One region of the Dermacoccus sp. MPR-E5 genome, then DNA from elsewhere that is predicted to be linked to it. Evidence: predicted binding sites of a transcription regulator. Region 1 holds the regulator's gene; each other region holds the start of a gene.
The links. The regulator HrcA, encoded in region 1, represses chaperone genes, less so after heat shock. The targets are predictions, from matches to a motif close to TTNGCACTCGNNNNNNNCGAGTGCNAA.
Positions count from the first base shown of each region.

Region 2: a site for HrcA is predicted at 1,695-1,721, ahead of groL (chaperonin GroEL). Genes of this name have one in related genera too.
Region 3: a site for HrcA is predicted at 3,668-3,694, ahead of groES (co-chaperone GroES). Genes of this name have one in related genera too.

Region 1 covers NZ_JBXASS010000004.1:134,659-140,520, reverse strand. Annotated here, with positions in the region: gene ybeY (rRNA maturation RNase YbeY) at 1-275, opposite strand, end outside; gene AC1RS9_RS04295 (PhoH family protein) at 272-1,354, opposite strand; gene AC1RS9_RS04290 (16S rRNA (uracil(1498)-N(3))-methyltransferase) at 1,386-2,144, opposite strand; gene dnaJ (molecular chaperone DnaJ) at 2,148-3,260, opposite strand; gene hrcA (heat-inducible transcriptional repressor HrcA) at 3,325-4,347, opposite strand; gene AC1RS9_RS04275 (DUF3097 domain-containing protein) at 4,619-5,500, shown strand; gene AC1RS9_RS04270 (DUF4870 domain-containing protein) at 5,652-5,862, shown strand, end outside.
Region 2 covers NZ_JBXASS010000007.1:142,308-148,169, reverse strand. Annotated here, with positions in the region: gene groL (chaperonin GroEL) at 1-1,541, opposite strand, end outside; gene AC1RS9_RS07405 (DUF3263 domain-containing protein) at 1,854-2,132, opposite strand; gene AC1RS9_RS07400 (uracil-DNA glycosylase) at 2,213-2,887, shown strand; gene AC1RS9_RS07395 (SGNH/GDSL hydrolase family protein) at 2,884-3,759, shown strand; gene modA (molybdate ABC transporter substrate-binding protein) at 3,826-4,626, shown strand; gene modB (molybdate ABC transporter permease subunit) at 4,628-5,452, shown strand; gene AC1RS9_RS07380 (ABC transporter ATP-binding protein) at 5,449-5,862, shown strand, end outside.
Region 3 covers NZ_JBXASS010000020.1:58-5,919, reverse strand. Annotated here, with positions in the region: gene AC1RS9_RS12955 (glycoside hydrolase family 3 protein) at 1-1,123, shown strand, start outside; gene AC1RS9_RS12950 (hypothetical protein) at 1,252-2,022, opposite strand; gene AC1RS9_RS12945 (class I SAM-dependent methyltransferase) at 2,338-3,597, opposite strand; gene groES (co-chaperone GroES) at 3,889-4,182, shown strand; partial or broken gene groL (chaperonin GroEL) at 4,328-5,862, shown strand, end outside.

The DNA.
Region 1 (5,862 bases):
GGGCACAGGACGATGTCGCCGAGCATGCCCTCCTGGGACGGCTCGCGCTCGCTGCCGGGCGTCAGCTCGTCCATCGGGAAGCTCATGACGTCCGTCGGGCCCGGCAGATCCATCCACTGCACGTGCAGCGTCTCCATCGCTGCCTCGTCGATGATGCGGATGCTCAGCTCGACGTTGGGGTGGACGAACATCGCGTCCATCGCGTAGCGCGCGCAGTCGTGGATCTCGTCCAGCTCGACGTCGACGTCGGTCTCGTTGGCGATGTCGATCGTCATGCCGGCTGCCCCTCGCCGCCGGCGCGCGCCTCGCGGCGCTTCTTCGCCTCGGCGCGGCGACGTTCGGCTGCCGCGTCGTAGCGGCCGTAGGCGTCGACGATGTCGGAGACGAGGCGGTGACGCACGACGTCGCTCGAGTCGAGGTGGGCGAAGTGGACGTCGTCGATTCCGGTGAGCACGTCCTCGATGACCCGCAGGCCCGACGTCGTGCCACCCGGCAGGTCGACCTGCGTGACGTCACCCGTCACGACGATCTTCGAACCGAAGCCGAGGCGCGTGAGGAACATGCACATCTGCTCGCTGCTCGTGTTCTGCGCCTCGTCGAGGATGATGAACGAGTCGTTGAGCGTGCGCCCGCGCATGTACGCGAGCGGCGCGACCTCGATCGTGCCTGCGGCCATGAGCTTCGGGATCGAGTCGGGGTCGATCATGTCGTGCAGCGCGTCGTAGAGCGGACGCAGATACGGGTCGATCTTGTCGTTGAGCGTGCCGGGCAGGAAGCCGAGGCGCTCACCGGCCTCGACGGCAGGGCGCGTCAGGATGATGCGGTTGACCTGTTTGGCCTGCAGCGCCGCGACGGCCTTCGCCATCGCCAGATACGTCTTGCCCGTACCGGCCGGGCCGATGCCGAAGACGATCGTGTTGCGGTCGATCGCGTCGACGTACTCCTTCTGCCCCAGTGTCTTCGGGCGGATCGTGCGCCCGCGGCTGGAGATGATGTTCGTCGTCAGCACGTCGGCGGGGCGCTGCGCGTTCTTGCCGCGCAGCATGCCGATAGAGCGCTCGACGGCGTCACGGTTGATCTGGTGGCCCGCATCGATCATCGTGAGCAGCTCACCGACGAGGGTCTCGACGATCGCCGCGTCCTCGCGCGGGCCGTCGATCGTCAGCTCATTGCCGCGCGCAAAGACGAACAGGCGCGGGAAGGCGCGCTCGATCGTGCGCATCAGCTGATCCTGCGGCCCGAGCAACTGCACCATCGCGACGTCGGGCGGGATGACGATGCGCGTCTGCTGCGAGGCAGCCTGGCCGTCAGGGTCGTGAGGGGTGCGCTCGGAGGGCGCGGAAGCGTCAGTCATCGTGTCTCCAGTCTAGTGGTCGCTCGGGCGCTCAGACCCAGCGCGAGCGCGCGAGCAGGGCGGCGAGCGCCGCCGGGCCGGCCGACGACGAACGCAGCACGGTGGCGCCCATCCGCACCGGCGTGGCACCGGCCGCGACGAACGCGTCGAGCTCGGCGGGCGTGATGCCGCCCTCGGGGCCGACGACGAGCATCACGTCACCGGCCGACGGCAGCTCGACCTGCGCGAGACTCGCCTCGGCGTCCTCGTGCAGGACGAGCGCGAGGCCGCCCTCCGCGACGGTGGCCGAGATCGCCTGCGCCGCAGCGTTCTTCGTCACGAGGTCACTGATGCGCGGGGGCGTCGCCCGTCGTGATTGTTTCGTGGCCGCCTCGGCCTGCGCCACCCATTTACGGCGGGCCTTCTCGGCGCGCTCACCCCTCCACTGCACGATGGAACGCTCCGCCTGCCACGGCACGACGGCGTCGACGCCGAGCTCCGTCGCCGCCTCCACCGCCTGCAGGTCGCGATCACCCTTAGCGAGCGCCTGGACGAGCGTGAACGTCACCGCCGGCGGCGTCTCGCGCGTCACCTCGCTCACGTGCGCCGTCAGCTCGCCCTTCGTGGTCTCTGCGACCACGGCGTGCGCGACGAGGCCCTCGCCGTCGGCGAGCAGGATCTGCTCACCGACACCCATCCGCTTGACGGTGACGGCGTGGCGTCCCTCGTCACCCGCGAGCACGACGGGTGCACCCGGCGCCATGTCGTCGGACAGAGCGCCGGGTGCGACGAAGTAGAGGTGCGCGGTCACGCCTCAGCCCTTCCAGGCCTGACGCAGCTTGCCGAGCAGGCCCTGGTTGACGGGCTGGAACTTCGGCGCCGGCGAGTCCTCTCCGCGCGACTCGGCGAACTGACGCAGCAGGTCGGCCTGCTCGGCCGTCAGCTTGCTCGGGGTGCGCACGTTGGCGTGCACGAGCAGGTCGCCGCGGTTGTCGGTGCGCAGCCGCGTGACGCCGAGGCCCTTGAGGGTGATGACGTCGCCGGGCTGCGTGCCGGCCTTGATGTCGATGTCGCGCGAGCCGTCGAGCGTCTCGAACGGCACCGTGGCGCCGAGCGCCGCGGCCGACATCGGCAGCTCGAGCGAGCAGTGCAGATCGTCGCCCTGACGCTGGAACATCGGGTGCTTCTCGACGCGTACCTCGACGTACAGGTCACCGGCGGGGCCGCCGCCGGGGCCGACCTCGCCTTCACCACGCAGCTGGATGCGCGTGCCGGTGTCGACGCCGGCGGGTACCTTGATCGTGATGGTGCGCGTGTCGCGCTTGCGGCCGTTGCCGTCGCACTCGAAACACGGGCTGTCGATGATGTCGCCGTACCCCTGGCACGCGGTGCACGGACGCGACGTCAACACCTGGCCGAGGAAGCTGCGCTGCACCTGCTGCGTCTGCCCCGCACCGCCGCACACGTCACACGTGTGCTTGCCCGTGCCGGGACGCGAACCGTCGCCATGACAGGTCGAGCAGACGACGGCCGTGTCGAACGTCAGCTCCTGCTCGCCGCCGAAGACGGCCGTGGCGAGTTGGATGTCGAGCGGCAGCAACGCGTCCTGGCCGTGCTGGACGCGGCTGCGCGGGCCGCCGCCTCCCCCTGCGGCACCCCCCGTGAAGAACGCGTCCATGATGTCGCTGAAGCTGAACCCGGCGCCACCGCCGGGCGCGTAGGGGTCGACGCCCTGGTCGTAGGCCGCCTTCTTCTGCGGATCGCCGAGCACGTCGTAGGCCTGCCCGACGCGCTTGAACTCCTCGGCCGCCTCCGGGGAGGGGTTGACGTCGGGGTGCAGCTTGCGGGCCTTCTTGCGGTAGGCGCGCTTGATCTCCTCGACGGAGGCCTCACGCGTGACACCGAGTTCGGCGTAGTAGTCGTTCACGAGCATCCTTGCTTTCGACGGGTGAAGATTTCATCACTCATGTGGTCGTGGTGCGCCCGAGCCATCACTGCTCGAGAAGTTCGGAGACGTAGCGGGCGACCGCGCGCACGTTCGCCATCGTCTGCGGGTAGTCCATGCGGGTCGGGCCGAGCACGCCGAGCGTCGCGACGGCGTCGCTGCCGTAGGCCGTCGTCACGAGCGAGGTCGACTCGAGGCCTGCGAAGTCGTTCTCGGCGCCGATGCGGACGGTCACCTCGTGCGTCGGATCGTCGTCGCGTGTGCTGATGAGGCGCATGAGGACGACGTGCTCCTCCAGCGCCTCGAGAACACGGCTGACGCTGAGGCCCGCGTCGTCGCGCAGCCCGGCACGCGCGAGGTTCGCCGTCCCCGCGAGCACGACGCGCTCCTCCCGGTCCTCGGCGAACACCGCGGCGATCGTCGCGACGATCGTGTCGACGTCCGCACGCTGCCCCGGCTCGAACTCCGCGCCCAGCTCGGTCATGGCCGCGGCGGCCTCGGTGAGCAACCGCGCGCCGGAGACCTCGTTGACGCGCGCTCGCAGCGTCTGGACGAGGCGCTCGTCGTCGGCGGAGGCGACGGAGACGAGACGCTGCTCGATGCGACCTGAGTCGAGGATGACGACGAGCGACAGGCGCCCCTCGGCGGCCGGCACGAGCTCGATGTGCCGCACCCGTGAGCGCCGCAGCGACGGGTACTGCATGACGGCCGCCTGGTTCGTCAGCGTGGCGAGCAGCCGGGCGGTGCGCTCGACGATGTCGTCGAGGTCGACGCTCTGACGCAAGAACGTCTCGATCGCTCGACGCTGTGTCGCGCTCAGCGGCCGCACCTGGCTGAGGCGGTCGACGAAGATTCGGTAGCCGGCATCGGTGGGCACGCGACCGGCCGAGGTGTGCGGCGCGGAGATGAGACCGGCGTCCTCGAGGGCGGCCATGTCATTGCGGATCGTCGCGGCGGAGACGCCGAGCTGATGACGTTCGAGCAACGCCTTCGAACCCACCGGTTCGGACGTCGCGACATAGTCCTGCACGATGGCGCGCAGCACCTCGAGCCGCCGTTCGTCGCTCATGCGCTCACCTCCCGCGCCTCGATACCGTCCTTCGATCTGCAGTCCGTCCAAGATTGGCACTCACGCCGAGCGAGTGCCAAATCATGCGGGGTGTGTTCGCCCACAGCGTCGCGGGCGATTCCCTCGCGCCGTCGTCCATCGTCCGTCGGTCGGCAGGCGCGCGCTCCCCGGCCCTCGGCGACGCCGCGACGGGCGCCTGGCTGCGCCCGCGGCCATCGTTCTCGGCGCGCCGCGACGGCGGTTGTCGGTGGGCGGTTCTACCCTGATCGCCATGACCGACCGTTACGGCTCCGACGTCCTCTCCGGCGATTGGCGCGCGCCTCGACGTGGGCGTTCGCGCGAGGTGCCCGCTGAGCTCGACGTCGTCGTCGAGGACGCCCAGAGCGGTTACGTCGGCGCCGTCGTGCGCGTCGAGAAGTCGGGCGGGCAGCACGTCGTCTTCCTCGAGGACCGCTTCGGCAAGGCCCGCGGATTTCCGCTCGGCGCCGGCTTCCTCGTCGACGGCGAACCCGTGACACTCGTTGCGCCCCGACCCGCCACCGCCGCGCGCCTCGCCGAGCAGCAGACGCAGGCCGGGCGGACGGCGTCCGGTTCGCTCGCCGTCCCCGGGGCGAAGGCGCGCGTCGCGCTGGGTTCGCGAATTTTCGTCGAGGGACGGCACGACGCCGAACTCGTCGAGAAGGTGTGGGGTGACGACCTGCGCATCGAGGGCGTCGTCGTCGAATACCTCGAGGGCGTCGACGATCTCGCGGCCGTCATCCGCGACTTCCGACCCGAGAAGGGACGCCGCCTCGGCATCCTCGTCGACCACCTCGTGCCCGGCACGAAGGAGGCACGAATCGTCGAGAAGGCACGCGCCCTGCCGCAGGCACGCGACCACGTGCTCATCGTCGGCCACCCCTACGTCGACGTGTGGCAGTCCGTACGACCCGAGCGGCTCGGCTGGTCGAAGTGGCCCGTCATCCCCAAGGGGCAGTCGTGGAAGCACGGCATCCTCGCCGAGCTCGGCTGGCCGCACGCGACGCAGGCGGACGTCGCGCGCGGATGGAAGCAGATCCTCGGCACCGTGCGCACGTACGCCGACCTGCAACCCGAACTGCTCGGACGCGTCGAGGAGCTCATCGACTTCGTCACCGACCCCGCGCAGCAGTGAGACGCCGGGATGGCGCGGCGTGCGCCGACATCATCCCCGGGATGGACGCCGGGGCCCGCGAATATCGATCCCGCGGGGGATGCGCTCGGGACGCAGACACGGAATCATGGTCAGTGAACGAGAGATTCACCCTTCGACACCAGGAGACGTCGTGAGCAACTCCCAGCCGTACCCCTACCCCGACGAGCGCACGCAGGGCCAGGGAGCCGGACGGCTGGCCGGCGCTCCGTACGGCGCCGAGCCGCCCGTCACCGGCCAGGGTCACCTCAGCGATGACGAGCGCGCCGCCTCGATCGTCGCGCACCTGTCGGCGCCGGCCGCCGCGATCCTGTCTGCGGGATGGGTGAGCTTCCTCGGCCCGC
Region 2 (5,862 bases), on a different contig from region 1:
AGGAACAGCGCCGCGATGGACGCAGCGTTCTCCAGCGCCGAACGCGTCACCTTCGCCGGGTCGATAATGCCCGAGGCGATCATGTCGACGTACTCACCGCTCGCAGCGTTCAGACCCTGACCGGCGGGAAGCGAGCGCACCTTCTCGACGATGACGCCCGGCTCGAGGCCCGCGTTCGTCGAGATCTGCTTGAGCGGAGCCTCGGCAGCGACGCGAACGATGTTCGCACCCGTCGCCTCGTCGCCCTCGAGAGCGGAGAAGGCCGACTCGGCGTCCTTCGTCGCCTGGATGAGCGCGACGCCACCACCGGCAACGATGCCCTCCTCGACGGCTGCCTTCGCGTTGCGCACAGCGTCCTCGATGCGGTGCTTGCGCTCCTTGAGCTCGACCTCCGTCGCGGCACCCGCCTTGATGACGGCGACGCCGCCGGCGAGCTTCGCGAGGCGCTCCTGCAGCTTCTCGCGGTCGTAGTCGGAGTCGGAGTTCTCGATCTCGGCGCGGATCTGCGCCACGCGGCCCTTGATCTGCTCGTCGTCGCCAGCACCTTCGACGATCGTCGTCTCATCCTTCGTCACGACGATCTTGCGGGCGCGGCCGAGCATGTCGAGCTCGGTCGACTCGAGCTTGAGGCCGACCTCCTCGGAGACGACCTGGCCGCCCGTGAGGATAGCGATGTCACCGAGCATCGCCTTGCGGCGGTCGCCGAAGCCGGGAGCCTTGACGGCGACGGCCTTGAACGTGCCGCGGATCTTGTTGACGACGAGCGTCGACAGGGCCTCGCCCTCGACGTCCTCGGCGATGATCGCGAGGGGCTTGCCGGACTGCATGACCTTCTCCAGGACGGGCAGCAGGTCCTTGATGTTCGAGATCTTCGAGTTGACGATGAGGATGTACGGGTCGTCGAGGACGGCCTCCATGCGCTCGGTGTCGGTGACGAAGTAGCCCGAGATGTAGCCCTTGTCGAAGCGCATGCCCTCGGTCAGCTCGAGGTCGAGGCCGAACGTGTTCGACTCCTCGACCGTGATGACGCCTTCCTTGCCGACCTTGTCCATCGCCTCGGCGATGAGCTCACCGATCTGCGGGTCAGCGGCGGAGATGGACGCGGTCGCAGCGATCTGCTCCTTCGTCTCGATCTCCTGGGCGTGCTCGAGCAGCTGCTTGCTGACGGCGTCGACGGCCGTCTGGATGCCGCGCTTCAGCGCCATCGGGTTCGCGCCGGCCGCGACGTTGCGCAGACCCTCGCGCACCATCGCCTGGGCGAGGACGGTGGCCGTCGTCGTGCCGTCACCGGCGACGTCGTCGGTCTTCTTCGCAACTTCCTTGACGAGCTCGGCGCCGATCTTCTCGTACGGGTCCTCCAGCTCGATCTCCTTGGCGATCGAGACACCGTCGTTGGTGATCGTGGGGGCGCCCCACTTCTTCTCCAGCACGACGTTGCGGCCCTTGGGGCCGAGGGTCACCTTCACGGCGTCGGCGAGCGTGTTCATGCCGCGCTCGAGGCCGCGACGGGCCTCCTCGTCGAAAGCAATGGTCTTGGCCATGGCTGTGGTTCCTCCACGTGACGTTCGGATCGACCACATCAGCGCCCGCGACGGACGGGCCCGATCACGCGCCGGTCATGTCGGCGCGCCCCGAACCCTCACTGCTGCAGTCAGGCTTTTGTCACTCTCACGATCAGAGTGCTAACCCCATGATTAGCACTCGCCCCCACCGAGTGCAAACCCTCCGCGCACGCACCCGCGTGTTGTTCGCTCATAGCGGCACCCCGACGTCTGTCGTGCGGCTGCCAAGATGGGCTGCGGCGCCACGAGAGCGGCGACATGCGGGGACGTGGCGGCGCGCTGAGCCGCGGTTCAGACGGTGCGTCGACGCCCCGCGCGGCGTCGCTGGATCCGCTTGACGAGCAACGGATCCGCGGCGAGCGCCGCCTCGGTGTCGGCGAGCTTGTTGAGCTGCTGGTAGTACTGCGTGCTCGTCAGCCCGAAGCGCTCCTTGATCGCCGCTTCCTTGGCGCCGGGCAGCTTCCACCACTCGCGTTCGAAGGCGAGCATCGCACGGTCGCGCTCGCTCAGCCCGGGCGCGTCGGCGTCACCGGGCACGTGGGCACCCGCGGGGGTCTCGATCATGGCCATCCGCTCAGGATACGAGGCCGCCCGGCCCGTTCCAACCGCGCTCGGGGCGGGTTGTCAGACCCGCGCGATAGGTTGGACACATGCCTCGTCCGTACGACGAACTCGTCCACCCGAGCTGGGTCGAACCCCTCGCGCCCGCCGCCGAGCACATCGCCGCCGCGGGGGCGTTCCTGCGTGACGAGGTGGCCGCGGGGCGCGGCTACCTGCCTGCGGGCGACGCCGTGCTGCGCGCGTTCACGCAGCCGTTCGACGAGGTGCGCGTCCTCGTCGTCGGCCAGGATCCGTACCCGACGCCCGGGCACCCGATCGGCCTGAGCTTCGCCGTCGCACCCGACGTGCGGCCCATCCCCCGCAGCCTCGCGAACATCTACACCGAACTGCACGACGACCTCGATATCACCCCACCCGAGCACGGTGACCTGTCGGCGTGGACCGATCAGGGGGTGCTGCTGCTCAACCGCGTCCTGACGGTGCAGCCCGGCAAGCCGGCGAGCCATCGCGGCAAGGGCTGGGAGCACGTCACCGCGACGGCGATCAACGCGCTCGTCGAGCGCGAGCAGCCCCTCGTCGCCATCCTGTGGGGGCGCGACGCGCGCTCACTCGCGCCGCACCTCGGCGACACGCCGACCGTCGAGTCGGCCCACCCCTCACCGTTGTCGGCCCGCGGCGGCTTCTTCGGCAGCAAGCCGTTCAGCCGCACCAACGCCCTGCTCGAAGAACTCGGCACGCACACGATCGATTGGCGCATCCCGTGACAGACACGACCCCCGACACCCGTACCGCCGAAGAGGCGCCCGCGGCCCGCAGCGGCCACGAGCGGACGTGGCGGCGCTACGTCGCCATCGGTGACTCCTTCACCGAGGGCATGAGCGACCCCGACCCGCGTCAGGACGACGCCTACCTCGGCTGGGCCGACCGGCTCGCCGTCGACCTCGCTCAGGTCGCCGACGGCGCGGGGCACGCATTTGAGTACGCGAACCTCGCGATCCGGGGCAAGCTGCTCGCCGACGTCGTCGGCCCGCAGCTCGACGCCGCGCTCGCGATGCAGCCCGACCTCGTCAGCATGGTCGGCGGCGGCAACAACATCATGCGCCCGAACGTCGACCTCGACGACGTTGCCGATCAGCTCGAGGCCGCCGTCGTCCGCCTCAAGGACGCCGGAGCCGACGTCATGCTCGCGACGATGGTCAACCCCACGGGTTCGAAGATCATGACCCGCTTGCGACCGCGCATCAGCTGGCACATCGCGAACCTGTGGGGCATCGCGCAGCGACACGACTGCTACGTGCTCGACGTGTGGGGCATGCGTGCACTGCGGGACATGCGCATGTGGGGTGCCGACCGCCTGCACCTGTCCCCCGAGGGCCACCGCCGTGTCGCGCAGCAGGCGGCGTGGACGCTGGGCCTGCCGACCGAGGGCGACTGGCTCGACCTGCTCCCGCCGCTCGAACCGAAGCCAGCCCGTCAGCGCCTGGCGGAGAACGCCGAGTGGTCGAAGGAATACTTCGGCCCGTGGATCGAACGCCGCCTGCGCGGCACGAGCTCGGGTGACGGGCGTGAGGCGAAACGCCCCCACCCGATGCCGATCGACCCGAGCGTCGCCGCCGAGCTGTTCCGACGGGCCTGACCACCCCGGCGTCCTCGCCCCGAGAACCGATCCGATCAGCCGACCGAGAGACAGAAGGCCACGAGGATGAATCGTTCCCTCACGACGGCGACCGCCGCCACCGCATCCGCCGCCGTGCTGGGTCTGTCCGGCTGCGGCGGGTCGAGCAGCACGAACTCGTCGGGCTCGAACGCCGCCGGCAGCTCCTCGGCCACGGCGAGCTCGAGCAAGACCATCACCGTCCTCGCCGCGGCCTCGCTCACCGAGAGCTTCACCAAGCTCGCCGAGGACTTCGAGAAGAACCACCCCGGCGTCGAGATCAAGATGAGCTTCGCAGGCAGCCAGGACATCGTGCGCCAACTCAAGGGTGGTGCACCGGCCGACGTCGTCGCCATGGCCGACACGACGACGCCCAAGACGATGCCGGCCGACATCACGCAGGGCAAGACCTGGACCGACTTCGCGACGAACGAACTCGAGATCGCGACGCCCAAGGGCAACCCGGGCCACGTCACCGACCTCGCGAGCCTCGCGAAGGTCAGCACCGTGCTGTGCGCCAAGACCGTGCCGTGCGGGCGCGCCGCCGACAAGGCGCTGGCGAAGGCGAACGTCCACGCGCACGTCGTCAGTTACGAGCAGAACGTCAAGTCGACGCTCGCGAAGGTCTCCTCCGGTGACGCGGACGCCGCGGTCGTGTACCGCACGGACGTCAAGGCCGCCGGTGACAAGGTGACGGGCGTCGATATCGCGTCCGGCTCGAACGTCAAGACGACGCTGCCGATCGCGACGTGGAGCAACAACGAGTACGCCAAGCAGTTCGTGCAGCTCATCACCGGCGCCGAGGGCCGCAAGGTGCTGAGCGACGCCGGGTTCGGCTCGCCGAGCTGACGTGAGCGCCCCCAGCGCCAGCAGAACGAGCCCCACCCGCCGCGCCCCCGATGCCGGCGGTGTGGTGCTCGGGGTGTTCGCAGCGGTCGCGGTCGCGTTCGTCGTCGTCCCGCTCGTTGCGCTGCTGCTGGAGGTGCGCTGGTCGCACTTCGCCGCCGACCTGCAGACCGCCGGCACACGCGAAGCTCTCCTGCTGTCGCTTCGCACCACGACGACGACGGCAGCCCTGTCCGCACTGTTCGGCACCCCTCTCGCCTGGTGGCTCTCACGCCTGCGGGGGCGTGCCGCCGCGTGGCTGCGGGCGCTCGTCACGGTCCCCCTCGTGCTGCCGCCCGTCGTCGCCGGTGTCGCCCTGCTCGACGCGTGGGGGCGCGGCGGCCTCATCGGCACGGTGCTGCAGGACAGCTTCGGCACGTCGCTGCCCTACTCGTGGGTGCGCGTCGTGCTGGCCGAGACGTTCGTCGCGATGCCGTTCTTCGTCGTCGCCGCCGAAGGCGCGTTCCGCGGCATCGACGCTCGGTGGGCGCGCACCGCCACCGTGCTCGGCGCGAGCCGCTGGTACACGCTGCGCCGCGTCCTCATCCCGATGGCGGCGCCCGGCCTGCTCGCGGGGTTGACGCTCTCCTGGGCACGCGCTCTCGGTGAGTTCGGTGCGACGATGACCTTCGCCGGCAGCTTCCCCGGCACGACCCAGACGGGCCCCCTCGCGGTGTATCAGGCGCTCGACATCAGTCAGGACGCCGCCACCGCCCTCGCGGCCCTCATGCTCGGCATCTGCCTCGTCGTGCTCGCCTTGCTGCGCGGACGCTGGAGCGGTGTGCGATGAACCCGTCTTTCTCGCCCGAACCGCCTGAGACGCCCGAACCGGAGGGGTTGAGCTTCGCCGGCACGATGCGGCGCGGCTCGTTCGAGCTCGAGGCCGCGTTCACGTGCGCTCCGGGCGAGGTGCTCGGGGTGCTCGGCCCCAACGGCAGCGGCAAGTCGACGCTCGTGGCCGGCATCAGCGGCCTCGAACATCTCACGAGCGGTGAGCTGCGCGTCGGGGAAGCCTGTTGGGACGACGGGCGCGGTCACGCCGTGCCCCCCGGCCGCCGTCAGGTGGGTCTCATGACCGCGGCGGGCGACATCTTCGGCCATCTCGACGCCCTCGAGAACGTCGCGTTCGGGCTGCGGGCGCGGGGCGTATCGCGCTCCGCCGCGCGCCGTCGTGCGCGGCAGGAGCTCGAGCAGGTGGGC
Region 3 (5,862 bases), on a different contig from region 1:
GCCCGACGCGGACGTCACTGTCGGCCCGAGCGACCCGACGATCGGCGTGCGCTCGCCGAGCAGCGACCCGCAGCGCGTCGCGCGAGCTGTCAACGCGCAGGTCGCCGGTTACCAGCAGGCCGGCATCGTGCCCGTCATCAAACACTTTCCGGGCCACGGCTCGGTGACGACGGACACGCATGTCGACTACGCCGTCCAGGCTCAGTCGGTCGAGCAGCTCATGAAGCGCGACTGGGTGCCGTTCGCCTCGGCGAGCAAGGCCGGCGTGCCGGCCATCATGACGGCGCACATCGTCGTCAAGGACGTCGACCCCATCGTGCCGAGCACACTCTCGCCGAAGGTGCTCACGGGCCAGTTGCGCGACAAGCTCGGGTTCAAGGGGCTCATCGTCACCGACGGCATGAACATGGGCGCGATCGTCAAGAAGTTCGATCGCGGCGGCGCTGCAGCGGTGTCGGCGCTCGAGGCCGGAGCCGATGTCGTGCTCATGCCCGCCGACGCGAGTGCGTCGGTGAGCGCGATCGAGAAGGCCGTCGCCTCAGGAGAACTGACGCGCCAGCGGCTCATCGAATCCGCAGCGCGCATCGTCGCGACGACGCGGCACCAGCACGTCAGTGCGCCCGACGCGTCGGTGCGCGGTTCCCATGACGACGACGCGCGCCGTCTCGCGAAGGCGTCGATCACCCAGCTCGGCGGGCGCTGCGGGCGTGACCTCGTCGGGAGCCGTGTGCGGGTCGAAGGGGGGACGGCGGAACATCGAGCGACGCTGACGAAGGAGCTGAAGGCCCGCGGCGTCGACGTCGGACTGCAGGGCACGCGGGTGAACCTGCTCGAAGGGGGCGTGTACAACGCCGGCGAATCGTCCGCCGGCGGGGGAGCGGAGGCGACGTCGCCCGGCACGTCAGGAGCGATCAAGGCCGGAAACAGCGGCGTGCAGATCGCCCTCGACACGCCCTACCCGCTCGCTCTGCGCGGCTCCGACACCGTCGGACTCGCGGCCTACGGTTCGACGCAGCCGACGTTCGCGGCGCTCGCGGACGTCCTGACCGGCAAGGCCAAGGCCGGCGGGACGCTGCCCGTCGCCGTCGGCAAGGACGGGGTGGGCTCTTCAGCCTGTCGATGAGCGTGCCGCCTTCCGGCGGACCGTCATGCCCCGTGCGTGCGCCCCACTGAGGGATCGAGCGAAATGGGTGAGTTCGAGCGCTGTGGCGCTCGCATTCGCCCATTTCGCTCGAGCTCGCTGACACGGCGTCAGCGAAACAGCCAAGCATGCACGAGCGAACCTAGCACCCAGCTGATGCCGACGAACGCAGCGAAGCCGGCGAAGCCTGAACGTCGCTGATCGGGCGCAGGGGCCGTGGAACGGCCGAACCACCCCTCGCGCATCAGGTACCACACGAGGCCGACGCCCATGGGGCAGCTGAAGATCCAGAACCAGCTCCAACGGGTGCCGAAACGGGGCTGGCGGGCGTACAGCGATCCCAGCGCGATCAGCGCGCTGAGCAGCATGACGACCCCGTAGGTCTCGACGGTGCCCGAGCCGTCGGCGTAGCTGATCGTGCCCAGCGGCGTGAGCGCGCGGACCGTCGTGACGCGCGTCGACGCAGCCTGGGTCGCGAGCGATCGGTAGAGGGCGGCCGACGGACTGGACGCGGGGTCGGGCCAGCCGTCCCCGGCGGTGCGCCAGCCGGTGACGCTGAAGTCGCGCGTCACGTGCAGCCCCGAGCTGTCGCTCCAGGCGATCTGCTGCTCCTGCGTCGACGAGAGCGTGCCCGCGCCGTCGCCACCGTTCTCGCGCGGAGTCGTGAAGCGCGAATCCTGCCATTCCTGGGAGAGGGGGTCGGCGAGGCCCGGCGTGAAGTGACCGCTCGGGCCGTCGTCGGAGGGGCGCTGCACGACGAGCCAGTGCACGTCGTCGTGCCGCTGCAGGGCGCTGGCCGCGTCGGCCACACTGCCGGAACGCATCGGCGAGGCGAGGATGCTGACGGCCCACACTGCCCAGAGGATGAGAGCGATGCTCATCAGCCAGGTAGCCGTGCCGCTGCGCCCGGGCGCGGACGGTCGTCGGCCTGTGGTTTCGGCAGGAGCAGGTGGCACAGGCGTCGAGTCTTCGGAGAGGGCGCCCGCCTCGGACGTTTGCATGTTCGTCAGTATCGACGGCTCGAGTGCGTCCGAGCTGGGGCGTGGATCTCGGTCAGGTCACGGTTCGCACGCCCCATCCTCGAGATCGAGCGATACGGGAGAGTCCGAGCGCTGGGGGGGCTCGAATTCGCCCACATCGCTCGATCTCACGGATGCGTCATGGGGCGGGGCGTCAGGGAAGCGGGGCGGCGAGCGTCACAGCGGTTCGACGACGAGTGCCAGGCGCTCGCCGTCGAGCGTCACGAGCACGACCGTCAGGGCGTTCGAGCCCTTGAGCTTGAGCGAGCGGCGCAGCGCGTCGGCGTCGACGTCCACGTCGCGTTTCTTGATCGTGAGGCGTCCGACGGCGCGTTCGCGCAGGTAGGCGCGCAGCGTCTTCTCGTGCAGCGGCACGGAGTCGAGCACGCGGTAGGCGCGCCCCAGCAGCCCGATGTCGACGAGCGCATCGGCCGCGACGTAGCCGTGTCCGGGCGTGAACTCGTGGCCGCCCGTGGCGTCGAGCAGCGCCCCGACGAGGCCGCTGCGCGTCAACGCCTTGTCGGCCTCGTAGAAGTACGGTCCGAGTGACGCGCGGCTTGCGGGCGCGGCGTCGATGCCGTCGAAGTCGGCCTCGATGACGTGCAGGACGTCGGGCGGGACGCGATCGCCGGACGACCTCGAGCCGCCCGGTCGGGGACGCATGATCGTCGCAGTTCTGCCGACGTCACGGACGGCGGCGCCCCACCACACGCTCGCCTCCACGACGTCGCCGGCGTAGGAGACGAACTCGACCTCGCAACCGCTCGGCACGTCGTGATGGGCCAGGCTCGGCGAGAGCTTGGCGCCTGCCGCGGGGGCGGCAGCCGCGACGTGCTGGATCAGCTCCCAGGTCGGCGTCAGCGCCGCGAGGGAGAACGTGCGCTTCGTGCGCCCGCGGATGTCGGCGACGCCGGGCGTGCGGCGTGCCGGGTCGAACCACCAGGCGGCCCCGGCTTGGTCGAGCGAAGCCGCGACATCCTCGACCCGCCCCGTGACGACGCGACTGCCGGGAAACGACGCAAGGTTCTGGGCGGCCAGAGCCGCGGTTTCCGGATCCGCTTCGACGCCGATGACGTCGAGCCCGGCCTGTGCGAATCCGACGGCGTCGGAACCGATTCCGCAGCCACCGTCGATGACGAGGCTCGCCCCGGCGTCGAGGAACCGCTGCGCGTGCAGACGGGCGATGGGTGCGCGCGTGGCCTGTTCGAGGCCGTCGGGGGTGAAGAACATCGACGCCGCCGCATCACCGAACTTGTCGACGGCCCTGGCCCGCAGCCGGGACTGGGTGAGCGCAGCGGCGACGAGTTCGGGGGAGTGCCCTGCGGCGCGCAGCCGCGTCGTCAGCATGACGACGTTCTTCTCCTCGTAGGGCGGGAGCGAGGCGAGCAGCGCGCGTCCGTCGTCGGTGAACAACTCGTGCACGACGCTCGCATCCATGGCCGCCATTGTGTCATCGGGGGCCCTCGGAGCAGCCCCCGATGCGCTGTGGGCGAACATCGGAAACGAGTTGGCACTCGGCTTGACCGAGTGCCAACGGCGTTACTAGATTCGGTTCCAGCACTCACCCCTGGGTAGTGCCAGTGAGCTCATCCCTCGACCCCCGCGACGGCGAGGCGATGTCGGCCCACATGCATGCCACACCGCCACCGGTGGGTGGTGTGGCCAGGGAACGAAAGCATCCGTCCCGCCCGAGAAGATCGGGCGGTCTGCGAAAGGGAAGGTCCTACCGTGTCGGTCAACATCAAGCCGCTCGAAGACCGCATCGTCGTCAAGGCCGTCGAGGCCGAGCAGACCACGGCCTCCGGCCTCGTCATCCCGGACACCGCCAAGGAGAAGCCGCAGGAGGGCGAGGTCATCGCCGTCGGCCCCGGTCGCATCGACGACCACGGCAACCGCGTTCCGGTCGACGTCGCCGTCGGCGACAAGGTCATCTACTCGAAGTACGGCGGCACCGAGGTCAAGTTCGCCGGTACCGAGTACCTCATCCTCTCCGCTCGCGACGTGCTCGCGGTCGTCTCCTGACGATCCGTCGAGCCAGCAGGTGACGACGAGCCCGGCTCAGGTCTGACGGCCGGGCCGGGCTCGTCCTTTCCTCTCACTCGCACCCCACACTCTTCCGCTGCGCGCGTCACGCGCCGCGCGGCGCCTTCGAACGAAAGGTTGAACCATGGCCAAGACGCTTGAATTCAACGACGACGCCCGCAAGTCCCTCGAGCGCGGTGTCGACGCGCTCGCCAACGCCGTCAAGGTGACGCTCGGCCCCAAGGGCCGCAACGTCGTCATCGACAAGGCGTGGGGCGCCCCCACGATCACGAACGACGGTGTGACGATCGCCCGCGAGGTCGAGCTCGAGGACCCGTACGAGAACCTCGGCGCGCAGCTCGCCAAGGAGGTCGCCACCAAGACGAACGACGTCGCCGGTGACGGTACGACGACCGCGACGGTTCTCGCCCAGGCGCTCGTCAAGGAGGGCCTGCGCAACGTCGCTGCGGGCGCTGCTCCGTCCGGCCTGAAGCGCGGCATCGACAAGGCCGTCACGGCCATCAACGACCAGCTGCTCGCCAACGCGCGCCCCGTCGACGGTCAGGACGACTACGCCAAGGTCGCCTCGCTGTCCGCTCAGGACGCGACGATCGGTGGCCTCATCGGTGAGGCGTTCGCGAAGGTCGGCAAGGACGGCGTCATCACCGTCGAGGAGTCCTCGACCGCCGAGACGAAGCTCGAGTACACCGAGGGCATGCAGTTCGACAAGGGCTACCTCTCGCCGTACTTCGTCACCGACCCCGAGCGCATGGAGGCCGTCCTCGAGGACGCCTACATCCTCATCAACCAGGGCAAGATCTCGGCCATCGCCGACCTGCTGCCCGTCCTCGAGAAGGTCGTGCAGTCCGGCAAGCCGCTGCTCATCATCGCCGAGGACATCGAGGGCGAGGCCCTCTCCACCCTCGTCGTCAACAAGATCCGCGGCACGTTCAACGTCGTCGCCGTCAAGGCCCCCGGCTTCGGCGACCGCCGCAAGGCGATGCTGCAGGACATCGCGATCCTCACCGGTGGCCAGGTCATCGCCGAGGAGGTCGGGCTCAAGCTCGAGAACGCCGACCTCGACTCGCTCGGCCAGGCACGCCGCATCCAGGTGACGAAGGACAACACGACGATCATCGACGGCGCCGGCGCCGCTGATGACGTCGCGGGCCGCGTCAAGGAGCTCAAGTCCGAGATCGAGCGCACCGACTCCGACTGGGACCGCGAGAAGCTCCAGGAGCGCCTCGCCAAGCTCGCCGGCGGCGTCTGCGTCATCGCCGTCGGTGCGCACACCGAGGTCGAGATGAAGGAGAAGAAGCACCGCATCGAGGACGCCATCGCGGCCACGCGTGCGGCCATCGAAGAGGGCATCGTCGCGGGTGGTGGTTCGGCCGTCATCCACGCGTCGTCTGCTCTCGACTCCCTCTCGCTCGAGGGTGACGAGGCGACGGGTGCCACGCTCGTCGGCAAGGCCATCGCGGAGCCGCTGCGCTGGATCGCCGAGAACGCTGGCCTCGAGGGCTACGTCGCCGTCTCCAAGGTGCGCGAACTGCCCGTCGGCCAGGGCCTCGACGCCGCGACCGGCGAGTACATCGACCTCGTCGACGCCGGCATCATCGACCCCGTCAAGGTGACCCGCTCCGCGCTCACCAACGCCGCCTCCATCGCCTCGATGGTGCT